Regions from separate parts of the Paenibacillus sp. P46E genome, predicted to be linked through region 4. Evidence: predicted binding sites of a transcription regulator. Region 4 holds the regulator's gene; each other region holds the start of a gene.
The links. Region 4 encodes LexA, which represses DNA repair genes until DNA is damaged. Its sites were predicted from a motif close to CGAACATATGTTCG; they were not measured.

Region 1 (3,633 bases), on a different contig from region 4:
TTTCGGCCAGTGACGCTTGGGAATCCGCGTCTGACGTTCAATGCCAATGGGAGCCAGCCATAGTACAAGGGTCAGGCTCACTAGATTCATCGTCTGGACATATACAGCGCCCATATCCACATAAGATAAAAGCGTAAAGAGTACGGTGGTAAACAGCACGCAAAACGTTCCTGATTTGAGATGGACGCCCCCAGACACTTGTCGCAGCAAAGCGAACGATATCAAAATCAAAGCCGCTGCTGCTATGCGCCCAGTTAATAGAGACACGCCAAATGTCAATGTAACGATAAACGATACATTGAGAATGACGGCGATGACGAACTTAAGCACAGCATGCGATGCCGGGTGATCTGGAACTGTATTTTTTATCCCTGTTGCCAATCTTGAAGAAATCATGTCAATCAATGTCTTCCTCTGCCTCCTTGCGAACCGCATAGTATAGTAAAAATATCATCACTGCAGCAAAGAACAGTATGTTAACAAACAAATCATTATAGTAAAATACAACAGAAACAAAGACTAAAAAGATAGCGATTAACAAGATCATTAGTACATCTTCGAATTTAAAGCGAAGCCGTTCAAAATCGAACTTAAATCCCCATCCAATTTTATAAAGCCATATTGAAAGCAGTATGGTTATAAATCCGCTCGCAAACTGCAGCAAATATCCGTTTGAAATATCCCCTTGGGCTGCTGAGATAGATCCGAAAAGTAGCTTTGCCAGGCCCGTTTGCAGAAATGCGTAGGCCACGTAACCCAGTACTGTAACAACCACAGACCAAATCAATGGTATTTTGACCACAACCTTGAAAAAGAATGCATATAGCAAAATAGTGATCAATGGAACGAGGTAAGAAAGTGAAAATTCATTTCTCATTATGTAACTTTGAAGATTGATTAATAACACCATAAACAAGGCTTGCCAAAGATAGTTTTGAAATTTAAATCGAAATAACGACATGATCAGACAATAAACGGAAATTGCTTCAATTGTTGAAAAAGACATATACCCTAATGGCTCCCAGGACATACATACACCGCCTACAAAGTAATCTTTCGACATAATTATATATCTGTGGTCCTATTCTAGTATAGAAATATATTCCTGTATCTGATAGACTGTTTTTGTTATAAATTATCATTTTTAGGGGGATAACATGAAGAAACCATTCTATAAGAATTGGCTATTTTGGGCGATTATAATTATTGTTGGTGGTATCATCGGATTAACAACCAACGATAAAGATACTGTTGATCAAGCTGAGCCTGCAGCCACTGAGAAGGCACAACCGACTGTAGTCGAGACCACTCCAGAACCAACAACTATTCCTACTGAAGCACCAACGGTTAAACCCACTATCCAACCAACCACAGCACCAACTCAAGCAATATCCGCTGATCAAGTGCCTTTGTCAAAGGATGAGGTGCTTGCATACACAGCAAACCTTACAGGAAAAACCTTCATCAAAGAGGTTAAAGTTGGTACGGATAGTATAAGTGTGATTTTCTTCAAAAATTTTAAAGAATACAAAGATGCCAACCCGAATTCTGGTATAAAAAATGAAGATTATGTAAATTATTTCGCTACTGGAGATCAGATTAATAAGTTACTTATGCAAGAAACGAGCCGACTATTTAAGCAATTCCCAGGAACCGCAACGGTTGATATGACCATACCCTATGATGGGAAAACGTACTCTGTGGATTTGACTAAAGGAGCCGTAGAAAGCTTTTATAATGTAGACTTCAGCACGCTTACTTCAAATGAAATATGGCGTGAGAAGATAAGTGGTCCCCATTTCAACAAAGGTGATAGACAAAAATTCGTTGAGAAATTTGTTACAGTAAAATAAAAAAACCCCGGGATCTCCCCGGGGTTTTGCTATGTCGCTCAGGATTTCGCTTTGGTCGATGCTTCTTTTAAGGTATCCCCCAGCTCTGAAGTATACTTTGTCAGCTGAAGGCCGATTTCCGCCTTCATAACGTCCCGAGTGAGTCCGAAACGCTCAGTATACCCCCTACAATTTATCTGATGATAGATAACAAAATCAGTCTGCTCGTCGCCAAGGATTTTGATATTGGATTGTTTAAGCTCTCGCCGCATCCGGTATTGGTCCTGTTTGATCCGCCCCAAAACGGCATTCCCGGCCATCAAGTAAAGGCGCTTGAGGATATTCGCGGAGTGCTCTATATCCCCTAAACTGTTTTGCACCATCTGTTCCATGTACTTCAGTAGTATGTAATCGCGGAGCATGGTCCGCTCCTCTATTGTCATGTTACTCATCCGTGCGCCCCCAAATAAGAACGTTTGTTTGTATTATAACCGGGATACTTATTTTTAATCAATGGATATATTTTTTGTCCAATAAAAAAAGACTGGGGAGAATGTCCCTAGTCTTTACTCACTTCATTGTTTTCGTAATACTCATTGACTTTACGCCAAATATCCAACTCCACCTGTGAGAAGCCTCCAGGATTGACCTGCTCATCTTCCTGGTACTCGATAAGCTCCGAAACGTCTTTCAGGCCGAAATATTTCATGAGCTTTTCCAGATGCTCGGGAGACCAAGTTTTAGCTGTATTATTCTCGTAATCCTTCAATGTATTCCAACGAATATCAAGTTTTTCGCTCAGCTCCCTGACACTCGGTTTGCTCCCTCTTAATTCTCCAAGCCTTAACTTCAGCATAATATCACCTCACCAATAATATACAGCACTCCTTACTATAATTCAACTATTTTCGTTCATATTAAACTTATTTTGTTGACATTCAACATAATTCGTTGTATAATAAGAATATAGAAAGGAGGTGAACATGATGGACAAAATCACAATGGCAGCTTTTGAAAAGCTCCAAAAACGAGAACACCTCCTGAGAGTAGCCCGCGAACGATTTGCACTCGGTCGCAGCTCCCGGGAGGAGTTCAAAGAAAGACAGGCTGAAATTCTTCGTCAATACGCTCTAACGGAATCCGAAGAAACAGCCTACAATATCTACAGTCAGATTACCAAACAACGTCGTAATTAGCAAGTCAGGAGGAGCCGCAAGGCTCCTCCCCTAAATAAAACCGGAGGAGGAAATTGGTTATGAAACCTCGCCGTCGAACTGGATATCTGGATTACGCTGTTATGGACAATGTGATTTTCCCGCTACTGCTGGCCGATGAAGCTTTATTTGGTACCTTGATAGATGCCAGCGATAAGGGAATGGTTGAGCTTGTCCATAAACAACGGAGCGCAACTCTACTAGCGGGCATACGCGGGAGGGAAAAGGGATGGAGAAAACCAGAGTTGAAAAAATAAAGCGGATCGGAAACAAACTGGTCTACTCACATGAAGGACGATTCTTTGTAAAAGGAAGTTATTGTTATCGCCCGGAGAACATCGGTGGAAATGAGTACACTGAGGTACATTGTGTGCTTGGATACTGGTACATCAAATAACACGGAGGTATGGCCCTTCTTAAGGAGAAAACAACGGAAAATTAATACTTCGTTCCCGTTATGTTCGGTTTACTTAGTAAATCTTTTGTGGTACATTTAAATCACAGCAAGGGGATACGGATAACCAACAAACCGGAGACACCGGATGCGGTTGAAAGGATAGATAACCATGATGAGAGTACAGATCACC
Region 2 (3,633 bases), on a different contig from region 4:
TTCCCCCTCCGAGAGGATGCCGTCCTCCTTGAACTGGGCGGGAACAACCCCTTCATTGAAACCCAGTAAAAAGGCATATTTGACTCCCGATACCCGGGTGCGGTCCATAGTTCCCACCAGCACCTGATCCAGCGCAGGCGGCACCAGCCCCATCTTCAGTTCAGCCAGCCCTGTCTCCAGTACCCCGGCAAAAACATCAAACTCCATTCTTTCGCCGCCCATCATCTCGGCAATCTGATCCAGCAGATTCAGTACCGCTCCCCATAACTGGGTATGCTCGCGGGCCGCTTCTGGCTGCCCCAGCCCTAACGCCTTGGCACTCATCTGTTCCAGCTTGCTTGCGGCATCCGTGTCCTGCAGAAGAAAGTAGACAGCCTTGCACAGCTCCAGTCCGCTGCGGCTTGTTTTGACCCGCTTCTCAAAAGCCTGAAGCGGACCTGTAATAACCTCCCGGCATGCTTCCATTCTTGCCAGCAGCACTTCATCCACGGCTCTCTCGCCTTCCAGCGACAGACTCGGGATTCCTTTCCAGGACCGGCCATTCGTCCAGCGGTGGCCCTGAATGCCGCAAGCCAGCACATAATTCTCCAGTGCATCCATATCGGCGCGCGTCACACTGTAGTCCATCGGCAGCAACAGGTCCGTCTTCACACAGCGGAACACATCCTCATACCGCCACCGTCTTCGCACCACATCAAAGGCAGAGCGGATAAATTCTACCAGTGGATGATGCAGCTCATTCATCTTTTGGTCAAGGAAGAATGGGATTCCGTAGTCTTGGAACAGGGGAACCACAAGCTGCTCATAGTCGGCAATATTACGCATAAATACAGCCATCTCCCCGTATTTTGCACCTTCCTCACGGGCAAGACGGAGCATCTCCCTCAGGCTTCCTTCTACTTCGGCTCTGCGCGAAGCTGCCGCAGTAAGGGTAATTGCATCTGCAACCTCTGAAGCGGCACCGATCCAGCGGATTCGCCGGCCAAACCCCTTCTCCAGATGGGCAAGGACAGGACTTCCGACAAAACGCGGCAGCACCGGGGGTGCCAGGAGTTCATCCCATACCGTCAGGCCCATTTCATCTGCCATTCCGCGAAGCTTGATACAGGTTACTGCCGCGGGATGAAACAGCTCCAGCTCATGAGGCTGCATGCCCGCAGAATAAATCCGGTCCAGTGTCAAAGCGACTGTGACCTTAGCGGCATATTGCATCAGCTCCCGCAGCACGGCAAATTCCTGTGTTGTGAAGCCGTGAAAACCGTCCACCCAGATTTCCGCACCACGAATATAAGAAGACTCCTGAATATGTTCAGCCAGTTCAGCCAGCCGATCCTCCTCATCGATGTACAGCTGGGACATTTCCTGTTCCAACTCGCGGAACACCATATGTACATCATCCAGCTTGCTTGCAAGAATGGGACTTCGCCCTATCGAGTCTCTCATCCGGGCGATCTGCTCCTCCAGATCAGCAGTGCCCAGGCAGCAGCGCTTCAGTTCCGTATGCAGTTGGCTAAGCCGTTCTACAAAGCCCGGTCTGTCGCTCGATGCACCAAACAGCTTCAGCTCTTCCTTGCGGCGGCTGATAATCTTGTAGATCAGCATCTTCTTGCCTTCCTCGCTGATCGGCAGACTCGCGCTGCCTCCGGTCTCCTGCTTCACCCGGTAGGCCAGCCGCGAGAAACTCAGCGTCTGGGCACGGATGCTGCCCTTCGTCTTGCCAGTCTTCAGCAGCCCTTGCTCTGCACCGAAGGAGCCCTGCTCCGGGACAAGCACTATAATCGGCGCACCCAGTGGTTCCGCTTCGAGACAGGAGGAGATATCCTCCCATATTTTCGTAGTCTTACCGCTGCCTGAGCGGCCAATCAAAAAGTGTACTGTCATCACAGTAAACCCCTTCCGTAGCGGAGAAATAGTTAAAGCTATAACATGCTATACAATTATTCACGTGTTTTATAGTTCCTACCGGCGTATAGAATGCCAGCAAGTCCAGTACATATTCCATCCATAATCCGAAAATATTCAAGTGAATCCGTCCCAATATTATAGCATACCTCTTCCAGCAAGAACATACGTTTGCCATTCTTTGCATATCTCTATCTAGCATCCTCTGAATTCTACTTTTTTACAGAAAGAGCCCCTCCGGCTACCGGAGAGGCTCTTCTATACAGATCTATTTGCTGCGCACTTCAAAAATGGCAAATTTCAAGTAATGGCCTTCGTCCACACCGAGAATTTGCGGATGGTCTTTGCCTGCGGCCCGCCACTCGATCAGACGCAGCACTTTACCCGCATCCTTGGCGGCCTCCGCGATGGTGTCCAGGAACAGCTGCGGCTGCATGTGATAGGAGCAGCTTGCTGTTACGAGATAGCCGCCCTCGTTGACCAGCTTCATACCGTGCAGGTTGATGTCTTTGTAACCGCGGCAGGCGCCAGCCACCGCACTCTTGGTCTTGGCAAAAGCAGGCGGGTCGAGGATAACAACATCCCAGGTTCGTCCGCCTCCGGCTGTCATCGGTTTGGCGGTATCCGCTTTGGCCGCGGTTTTAGCGCCCGGCTTGGCATCCGTTTTGCCGGTAGCCCGCTCAGAGCGTTCTTCCACACCTTTGACCTGATTGCGCAGGAAAGCAAAGGCATCGTCGACTACAAATTCCACACGGTCGGTGAAGCCATTCAGTTCCACGTTGGCTTTGGCGCTCTCGATCGCATGGGCAGATACATCAAGGCAGGTGACCTTTTTGGCCCCGTATTTGCACGCATGGAGAGTGAAGCTGCCGGTATGCGCGAAGCATTCCAGCACTGTTGCACCGTCCCAGTAAGGGAAGGTAACCGGTTTGCCGCTTTTGTTAACCGGAAGAGTCTGAACTGTCCCGTCTTCTGCCGCAACCTCCTGCAGGGTAATGCCGCTTCGTCCACCCCAGCCCTGGATCAGCGGAGCAATGGAAGCCCTGTTTTCCCGCTGGTCAAAAAAGTATCCGGTCTTCTGACCTTCTTCTATATCAACAATCACCTTGAGACCGTTCTCACTCACAGTGATATGGCGCGGACACTCCCCGAACAACACACCGGTTCTCTGTTCCAGTCCTTCAAGCTCGCGTACACTCACATCACTGCGCTCATAAATCCCGCGCGGTGCCACAACCTCTACGAGCGCCTGAACAATCTGTTCGCGGCACTTGTCCATACCCAGTGTCAGCAGCTGCACTACCAGTACATCACCGAAGCGGTCGATGATCAGCCCGGGCAGAAAATCAGCTTCCCCGTATACCAGGCGGTACGCATCCGCTCCAGGCAGAAACCGTTCTCTATGGTGCAGACAGCTCGCAAACCGCTCGGCAAAAAAAGCGGTATCCATTGCCGCCAGCGGATCCTGGGATAGAATTCTTACCCGAATCTGCGAAGCAGAATTGTAATACCCTGTCCCGAGAAATCTTCCTTGATGATTAAGTACATCTACCAATCCGCCTGCCTGCGGATCTCCGTCTACGGATGCGACTTCACTCGCATAGACCCACGGATGGCCCTGCTCCAGTCTTTTTTTACGGCTGCGTTCCAGAATAACCGATGCCAATACCTTCAACTCCCTGTTCTTGTTAATGATTTGTATACATGTCCACTTCACTGCATTCATATATT
Region 3 (3,633 bases), on a different contig from region 4:
TCACCGATCAGCTTTTCTATATCCTTCGGTTTCAAATCAGCCCCCCCCTTCCAAGAAACAGAGCATTTGTATGTATTATATGCAAACAAATGTTCTGTATTCAAAAATCTGCGAAAAAGACGCATTATCAGAGAAATAGCCCCATCCGGCTTTTGCCAGACAGAGCCACATTTGCAGATTGAAATGCTATAATGCGGTTCTAGAATATACAGGCTCTAGTGATAATAACCAGCAGAATGAACAGTACCAGAATCGCACCTGTCGAAGTAAAGGGGCTACAAACCGGCATTACTGGAGGACCCTGATTTACTCCACCAACATTATTACCACAACCGCAACCATAATCTGCTCCCATAGTTAATTCCTCCTCATAAATATTGACTACAGCACAGAATATGTTGCAGGCTAATGTGCTGCATGGGCCAATTGGCAAAGAAATCCCATTCACCTAATCAATCGTGCGAAGAAAGTCGATATACAATAGGAATGCTCCTCTTCAAGCCATGCTCACAAAACTTAAGACTATGCTTCCGAAGCGAGTTTTGTACGAAGAAGGACAGGAAGCCATGCTCACAAAACTTTTAGGAGGTGTGAAATGGATATTGCCGCTTTATCCGTATCCTTAGGTCAGGCCAGTCTGCAACAGGCTGCAGGCCTGCAAGTGCTCAGCATTGCCAAGGATCAGGCAGAGATTCAGGGACAGAATATGGCTCAAATGCTTCAACAGAGCGTACACCCCAACTTGGGAAAAACACTTGATATTAGAGTTTGATTGCTTTATGCTTAGATACATAAGAACACAGGTTCGCGTTACCCTTAAGCCCTTCGGGCTTTTCTTTTGGCCATAAATACGAACATACGATCTTGTATCTGAGGTGAATCAAATGCATTCTTACTATCAAATGACTGCTCTGGAGAAGTGGACGGAAGATTTATATGAACGGTTGGATATCCATAAGCCTGCACAAATTTCGATTGCATATATTGCCGAGCGCCTGAATATTTGGGTGCATTATTTGGATGTGAGGAGCAAAGGAATTGAGGCCTCTGCTGGTATGTACAGCATGTTTATCGATAACCGGCTTCCGGATGAACTTCAGCGCCTGGAATTTCTGCATGAGCTCTGCCATCTGCTCCGTCATGCCGGCAGCCACACACTGATGCCTGAGCAATTTAGTCAAGCGGAACAGGATGAATCGGAACGGTTTATTCTGTATGCGGCAATGCCTTACTCCATGATTTCGAAGATGACTCTGCCTGAACACCGTGAAGATGCGATTCAGGAGCTTGCTGCTGCTTTTCAGGTACCCTGCGAGCTGGCTCTGCAGCGGATCGATCAAATTCAGCGGCGTGTGTTCCAGGGCCAGCTGATTGCTGTGATGGAGCGAAACGAGGACAGAAAATTAAGCCACAGACATATTCGGTAAACGCTGAGGAGATACTAATGCAGACATGCATTTATCTGAGATCAGAGCCTATAGATTCAAGAAATTACCCTTAGGGGGGAGCGGTATGGAAGCCATCGAAGTTATCCACCTGTTGTTGACCCACCCGGATTACAGCGTGGACGCAGTACACCCCGATATTCCGGATTTTGTGAACATCGAAGCCATTGAAGTGAACCATGAGACCCAGACTTTTTCCATTCTCCTGCAAGAACCGCAAGAAGATTAGAAACTTATGCCATAGCGTTGCCCGGTTATAAAAGCGGCCCCGCCGTCATCCGGCAGGGTCCAATTATTTGAATAGGAGGACCCCGCCTTCTTTTCCGAAATCACCTGTCCTCTGCTTCTGTAAAATACTCCTCATGCAGCATCGGCACCACAGCATACTTGTCGAGTTGGCAGCAGTAGGTCACATCTGCATCATACCCCCGCTCACGCAGTTCACGTGCACTTGCTGACTCCCTGATCAGCCTCTCTATCTTATGCCTCGAGTATTCATAAGCTCCTGCACAGACCTCTGCTTCCGGCGACTTGCTTCCTTGAAGCTGCGCAATGATCGCTCCTGCAGCCAAGTAGTCTTCAATGCCGGGACGCAGGTTATTTTCCTGATTGACCGCATCGGACCACTTCTCTCCGCAGGTAATGACAGTGATATCTCTATTCAGTTTCTGCGCAAACCGTTGGGCGGATTTTGCCACAGCCGAGGCGTTCAGCAGACAGCCAATGAGCAAAGCGGGAACCTGTGAGGCTGCAGATGTGCACAAAGCCCCGTTCAATGAGCACATGACATAATTACGTGCCCGATCCCCCGCTCCGAAAGACAATGGAGACAGCGAATGCCCGCCCTCTCTAAGGGCTTCAGCTCTTCCCCACACCATTTCTGCATTCTTAGTTTGGGCGTAAGCCTTGGCTTGCTCATTTAGGGGTGGCGGGTACGGGTATATGATTGCCTGATGCTGCACTGCAGTCACCACCGTGGAAGAAAAACTGAGCACATCCACGATAATCACAATATCCCCACGTTGCGAAGCTGCACGAGTCCCTCTGGCCCCCCACTCCAGCTTGATTTCATAATCCATTTGGTCATAAAACAAGAAATCTCCTCCTTGATGACAATCCAAACGTTAAACCCCTAGAACGATTACACCTAGCGTCATATACAAAAAAAGAAACAGCATTAATGCTACATTCCCGCCAATTGCCACCTTTTTGAGCTTAGGCTGTGTATTGTCCCTGTTGGTAATTGCCATTAGCAGCCCCAGCGGGCACAAAATGATGATCATCCCAAACCAAACACCTTGCAGTTTCTCTCCGGCCTCAAAGGGAAATACAAAGCTGTAGACCGTAAACAAACCCGTAAGCATGAAAAACAGTAACGGCAGAATAACCCCTAAATTCTTCAAATCATACCTCCTGAAAATATGTATTTGAAAGCATTCATTGAGGTTCCTATAAATAAAATTGCATTTATATTAGGCTGTGTCTGAAAACTAAATGACATTGTAAGATTTGAGAAAACGAATAGGGCGTCAAGCATGATTCCAAGACGGTACGAAATAAGCGATGAACAGTGGGAACAAATTAAGGGCATGTTTCCACCCTATAAAACTGGACGTCCGTCAAAATGAAGTGAAAGAACCATGTTTAACGCTTTTCTATGGATTGCTCGAAGTGGTGCTGCCTGGCGCGATCTACCGGAGGAACGCTATGGTTCATGGAAGACGGTCTACAGTCGCTTCTGCAAATGGCGAGACGAGATACCGGACTACTTGTCGCGATCTTCCAAACTCTTCAGGTCGAACCTGACTTTGAAAACTTGAGCATTGATTCTACATCGGTCAAAGCACATCAACATAGTGGCTTATGGATTAGAATCGATTCGGAATTGGATTACAGCCAAGCAGGCATCCTACACCATCCCGCCTAAAACGAATAGTCAAAACCCATGGAAAGTCGATGGGTATCGCTACAAAGAACGCCACTTAGTGGAGTGCTTTTTCAATAAAATCAAACATTTTCGCCGTGTGGCTACTCGTTACGACAAGTTGGCCAAGTCATTCCTGGCTTCTGTATACGTAGCTGCCATTTTCAAATTGACTGAATGAAAAGTTTTCAGACACGACCTAATTTCCCTGCCTTTTCAATATAATTCATAGACAAAAATGGGACTATCCCATAATCCATGAAA
Region 4 (3,633 bases):
ACGGCGGAAATCGGCATTATAGTTCTCCCTCTCCCTCTGCTGGTCGTATCTTTCTATTCGTTCACATATTCCACATGATTCTGCTTGGCGAACTGCTCCAGACGCTCACCCATTGCATTAATGTCATAACGGTTGAACAGCCTGGAGAATACCCACTGCGTGCGTTTACCTTTATACTTAATGGAAACTGCACCACGTGTAACAGTTATTTTTTCAATATCCGCTGCCGGAAGCTGGCGCTCACGGTTGTATTTAATGGTAGCAAGTCTGGCACGTTCAACCTTTAAATATGGACGGCGGAAAAACAGCAGTGCCGCTAGCAGGAAATACAGAACCACTCCCAACCAGTTGGCAAGAATGCCGCTGCCTTTAGCTTCATCAATTGAGCCAACTACCCAGAACATGATGCCAAGCATCAACAATATTACCGGAAATATAATATTACGGCCTTTAAAAATATCGCTGCTCTTTGCAGCTGCAGAAGTGGTTGATGCATAGATGGAATCTTTCCCTTGCTTCTTGCGTTGCTTGTTGATTTGCTGTGTGTTGCGTTGAACCATTCTTTCCCAAGAACGGGCCATGTCATTTCCCCCTAGTCATCCTATAATATCTATGAAAAGGAACAGAGCATCATTAACTCCTGCCTTGTTGCCTTGTTCATGCGCTTATTTGTCCACAATTTCAATATTATTAAGTTGAGCACGGAAGTTACTGCGGATATTACCCAGATAGATCTCGCGAAGCTTGGCTCTTTCCGCAAGCTCCTCTTCATTCAAGCCGTCACTCTTCTGTTTGCGCGCTAATTCATTGATGCGGGCGACCAATTCGTCAATGTTCAATATGTTCCCCTCCCCTATAAATTCATTCTAACTTTGCCATGAGAAAAAGAGCTTGTCAAGGTCTGCTCCCTGAAAGCTCCTGGTATCCATCTATAGGTACTCCATCAGTATTAATATGCAGGCAGACTCAGCACATCGCCGGCTTGGATATTGCTGTTCTCCAGACCGCTCGTCCGTTTGATTCCTTCTATATATACAGCCGTTTTCATATGAGCCGGTTTATTCTTAAGTGCTATGCTCCAAAGTGTATCCCCGCGTTCAACAACAACCCTCTTCTCCTGCTTGGATGACAACACCGATCCTGCAAAAACATTGCCTACCACAGTAAATCCGGAAATTACTAATAGGAAAATCAAGGCTAGCTTTACAATTGTGTCCTGGCGGAGCAATCTGCGGCAGGGTGCCGCTAAAGAGAAAAGAAGATTCTTCATATCTAGTCTATCATTGTATGCAGAACGGGCTCTCGCTGTATGGTCCTCATGAACCTCGTCGTAAATACTACGGTATGTGCTGTACTTTAACATATTAACCGACCTCCAAACACTTGTTCTTACTTTCGAAATTAATATAACACGAACATGTGTTTTGATCAATACTTTTTTCGAACAATTGTTCCCTTATTCTTCGAACCCCATTTTCTGTTATATCAACCCTGTTTTTCCATTCTCCACCTAATACTCTGGATCGTTTTAGAACTTATGTTTGTACGAACGGAAGTTCTATGTTATAATTTTCCCAAACATAGTATATGGGGTTGATTCCGATGTCAAAGATTTCGAGTCGCCAACTGGCGATCCTGGAATTTATTCGTAACGAAGTCCGCAGCAAGGGGTATCCACCTTCTGTCCGGGAAATCGGTGAAGCTGTAGGACTGGCTTCCAGCTCCACGGTACACGGTCACCTGGACCGGTTGGAGAAGAAAGGGCTTATCCGCCGTGATCCAACGAAACCGCGTGCAATAGAACTGCTGGGACAAGAGGATTCCGAGAATGTTCATCAATTTGTTCAGACGGTAACACGCATTCCAGTCGTTGGAAAGGTTACCGCCGGGGTGCCGATTACAGCAACAGAGAATATTGAAGATTACTTTCCGCTTCCTACTCATTACGTAGGTGATAACAAAGTGTTTATGCTGTCTGTTCTTGGTGACAGCATGGTCGACGCTGGCATTATGAATGGTGACTATGTAATCGTTCGCCAGCAGCAGACAGCAGATAATGGCGATATCGTCGTTGCCATGACTGAAGAAGATGAAGCAACAGTAAAGACCTTCTACAAAGAACGTGACCATATCCGTCTGCAGCCGGAGAATCCGGCTTATGAGCCTCTACGTCTGAATCGAGTTACGATTCTGGGCAGAGTTATCGGCCTATTCCGCGATATTCATTAGTAATTCCCCGTCTCATTTAAAACTGTTCCGCTTAGTAGCGGAACAGTTTTTTCCTTTTCCCTTCAATCTACTAATTATTTGATCTATTTTGTTCTCCTATGACTGATTAATCAAAGGGAACAATTGTTCGCATTCGGTTTTCTATCTAACTTTCCAGAACTCTCTCTACACTCCACTCATATCCTGATCATAAAAGGAGTGTTGATCAAAATGCCCAACTATCGAATCATTATCGATCTGTCACAGCGAATACTGTATCTTCTGGACAATGACACTGTAATTAGAGGTTTTCCTGTCGGCATAGGCAAGATGCTGTCCGTCTCTCCAGTTGGAGAATATACCATTATCAACAAACAGAAAAACCCCGGCGGCCCTTTCGGCGCTTTTTGGATGGGCCTGTCTAAGCCGCATTATGGGATTCACGGAACCAATGACCCTTCCTCCATCGGCAAAAAGGTCTCCCATGGCTGTATTCGCATGTATAATGAAGATGTGCTAACCCTCGCAGCAACAGTTCCCATCGGAACCCGTGTTACTATTCGGGAATAACAGCACAAAGGACACTTTAGCGAGACATTTTTCAACGTCTCACTAAGTGTCCTTCATGTTCAAACATTTATTTTGCATACAAACAGGAAAAGCGGAGTAATATGTCGAAACCTGTATATTGGTAAATTAAATCTTGAAAGGAAGTGTCTGGTTTGAATCAATCCAAAATAAGAACCCATGTCGACTTCAAAGTCGACGCATTAGGTAAGCTCTCCAATCTTTTACTGAACAATAATCATGGGGAACGCAGAGTCAATATCCTTACAGCCTTTGGCAGCATTCAAGGCAACGTTGCTTCGAACACCAGCAGTAATGAGGATGTATTTAACCTCAAATCATTGATGGACGATGTCATCGTTGATGAATACATTTCCTACTTGGGCGCTGAGCATCCTGAAAAGACATTCAATTACAATTTTGTAGTTTTGGATAATGTAATTGTTCGTCCTTTCGCCAGCTTTGGAACTGAAATTGAATATAAACAGCTGATTGTCTATGCCGAGCAAATAACGTCCTTCAACTTCATGTAAAACCTGTTTATGACTACATATTGAAGTAATAGACGGATAATGTCTCCCGGTGAAACTCAACTTATACCATTCACGACCCGGGAGCACATTGTTCTTATTGCTTAGTCTGTTCATATCCAAGTTCATCCAGAATACCTTCAGCCAGTACAAGTTGCACTTCTTCCGGCTCCTTCAGCTTCCTGGCGTAAACCACTGCACTTTTGGTAACTTTCTCAATCAATCTTCGGCCCTGTTCCTTGGTGATCGATACTTCTACCCCAGAGCGCCCTACCACTTCAGATAAGCAGAAAAAGACAATGCGCATACTATAATTCTCCCTGCTTAA

Region 1: the regulator LexA is predicted to act here: its motif matches at 2,302-2,315, upstream of A3849_RS14095 (YhjD family protein).
Region 2: the regulator LexA is predicted to act here: its motif matches at 2,063-2,076, upstream of addB (helicase-exonuclease AddAB subunit AddB).
Region 3: the regulator LexA is predicted to act here: its motif matches at 852-865, upstream of A3849_RS15415 (ImmA/IrrE family metallo-endopeptidase).

The regions. Positions count from the first base shown of each region.
Region 1 covers NZ_LVYZ01000040.1:31,051-34,683, forward strand. The annotation lists gene A3849_RS14080 (accessory gene regulator ArgB-like protein) at 1-396, opposite strand, end outside; gene A3849_RS14085 (hypothetical protein) at 398-1,030, opposite strand; gene A3849_RS14090 (hypothetical protein) at 1,158-1,853, shown strand; gene A3849_RS14095 (YhjD family protein) at 1,892-2,284, opposite strand; gene A3849_RS14100 (helix-turn-helix domain-containing protein) at 2,392-2,688, opposite strand; gene A3849_RS14105 (hypothetical protein) at 2,816-3,028, shown strand; gene A3849_RS14110 (hypothetical protein) at 3,088-3,303, shown strand; gene A3849_RS14115 (hypothetical protein) at 3,613-3,633, shown strand, end outside.
Region 2 covers NZ_LVYZ01000045.1:34,922-38,554, forward strand. The annotation lists gene addB (helicase-exonuclease AddAB subunit AddB) at 1-1,881, opposite strand, end outside; gene A3849_RS17135 (class I SAM-dependent rRNA methyltransferase) at 2,171-3,568, opposite strand.
Region 3 covers NZ_LVYZ01000043.1:9,166-12,798, forward strand. The annotation lists gene A3849_RS15405 (hypothetical protein) at 1-35, opposite strand, end outside; gene A3849_RS15410 (YjfB family protein) at 596-772, shown strand; gene A3849_RS15415 (ImmA/IrrE family metallo-endopeptidase) at 885-1,427, shown strand; gene A3849_RS32925 (hypothetical protein) at 1,513-1,674, shown strand; gene A3849_RS15420 (2-phosphosulfolactate phosphatase) at 1,775-2,539, opposite strand; gene A3849_RS15425 (hypothetical protein) at 2,570-2,848, opposite strand; partial or broken gene A3849_RS34000 (transposase) at 2,981-3,550, shown strand.
Region 4 covers NZ_LVYZ01000055.1:129,073-132,705, reverse strand. The annotation lists gene A3849_RS21160 (HAD family hydrolase) at 1-17, opposite strand, end outside; gene A3849_RS21155 (hypothetical protein) at 54-581, opposite strand; gene A3849_RS21150 (DUF896 domain-containing protein) at 666-839, opposite strand; gene A3849_RS21145 (LysM peptidoglycan-binding domain-containing protein) at 950-1,363, opposite strand; gene lexA (transcriptional repressor LexA) at 1,603-2,229, shown strand; gene A3849_RS21135 (L,D-transpeptidase) at 2,440-2,778, shown strand; gene A3849_RS21130 (hypothetical protein) at 2,931-3,308, shown strand; gene A3849_RS21125 (hypothetical protein) at 3,403-3,633, opposite strand, start outside.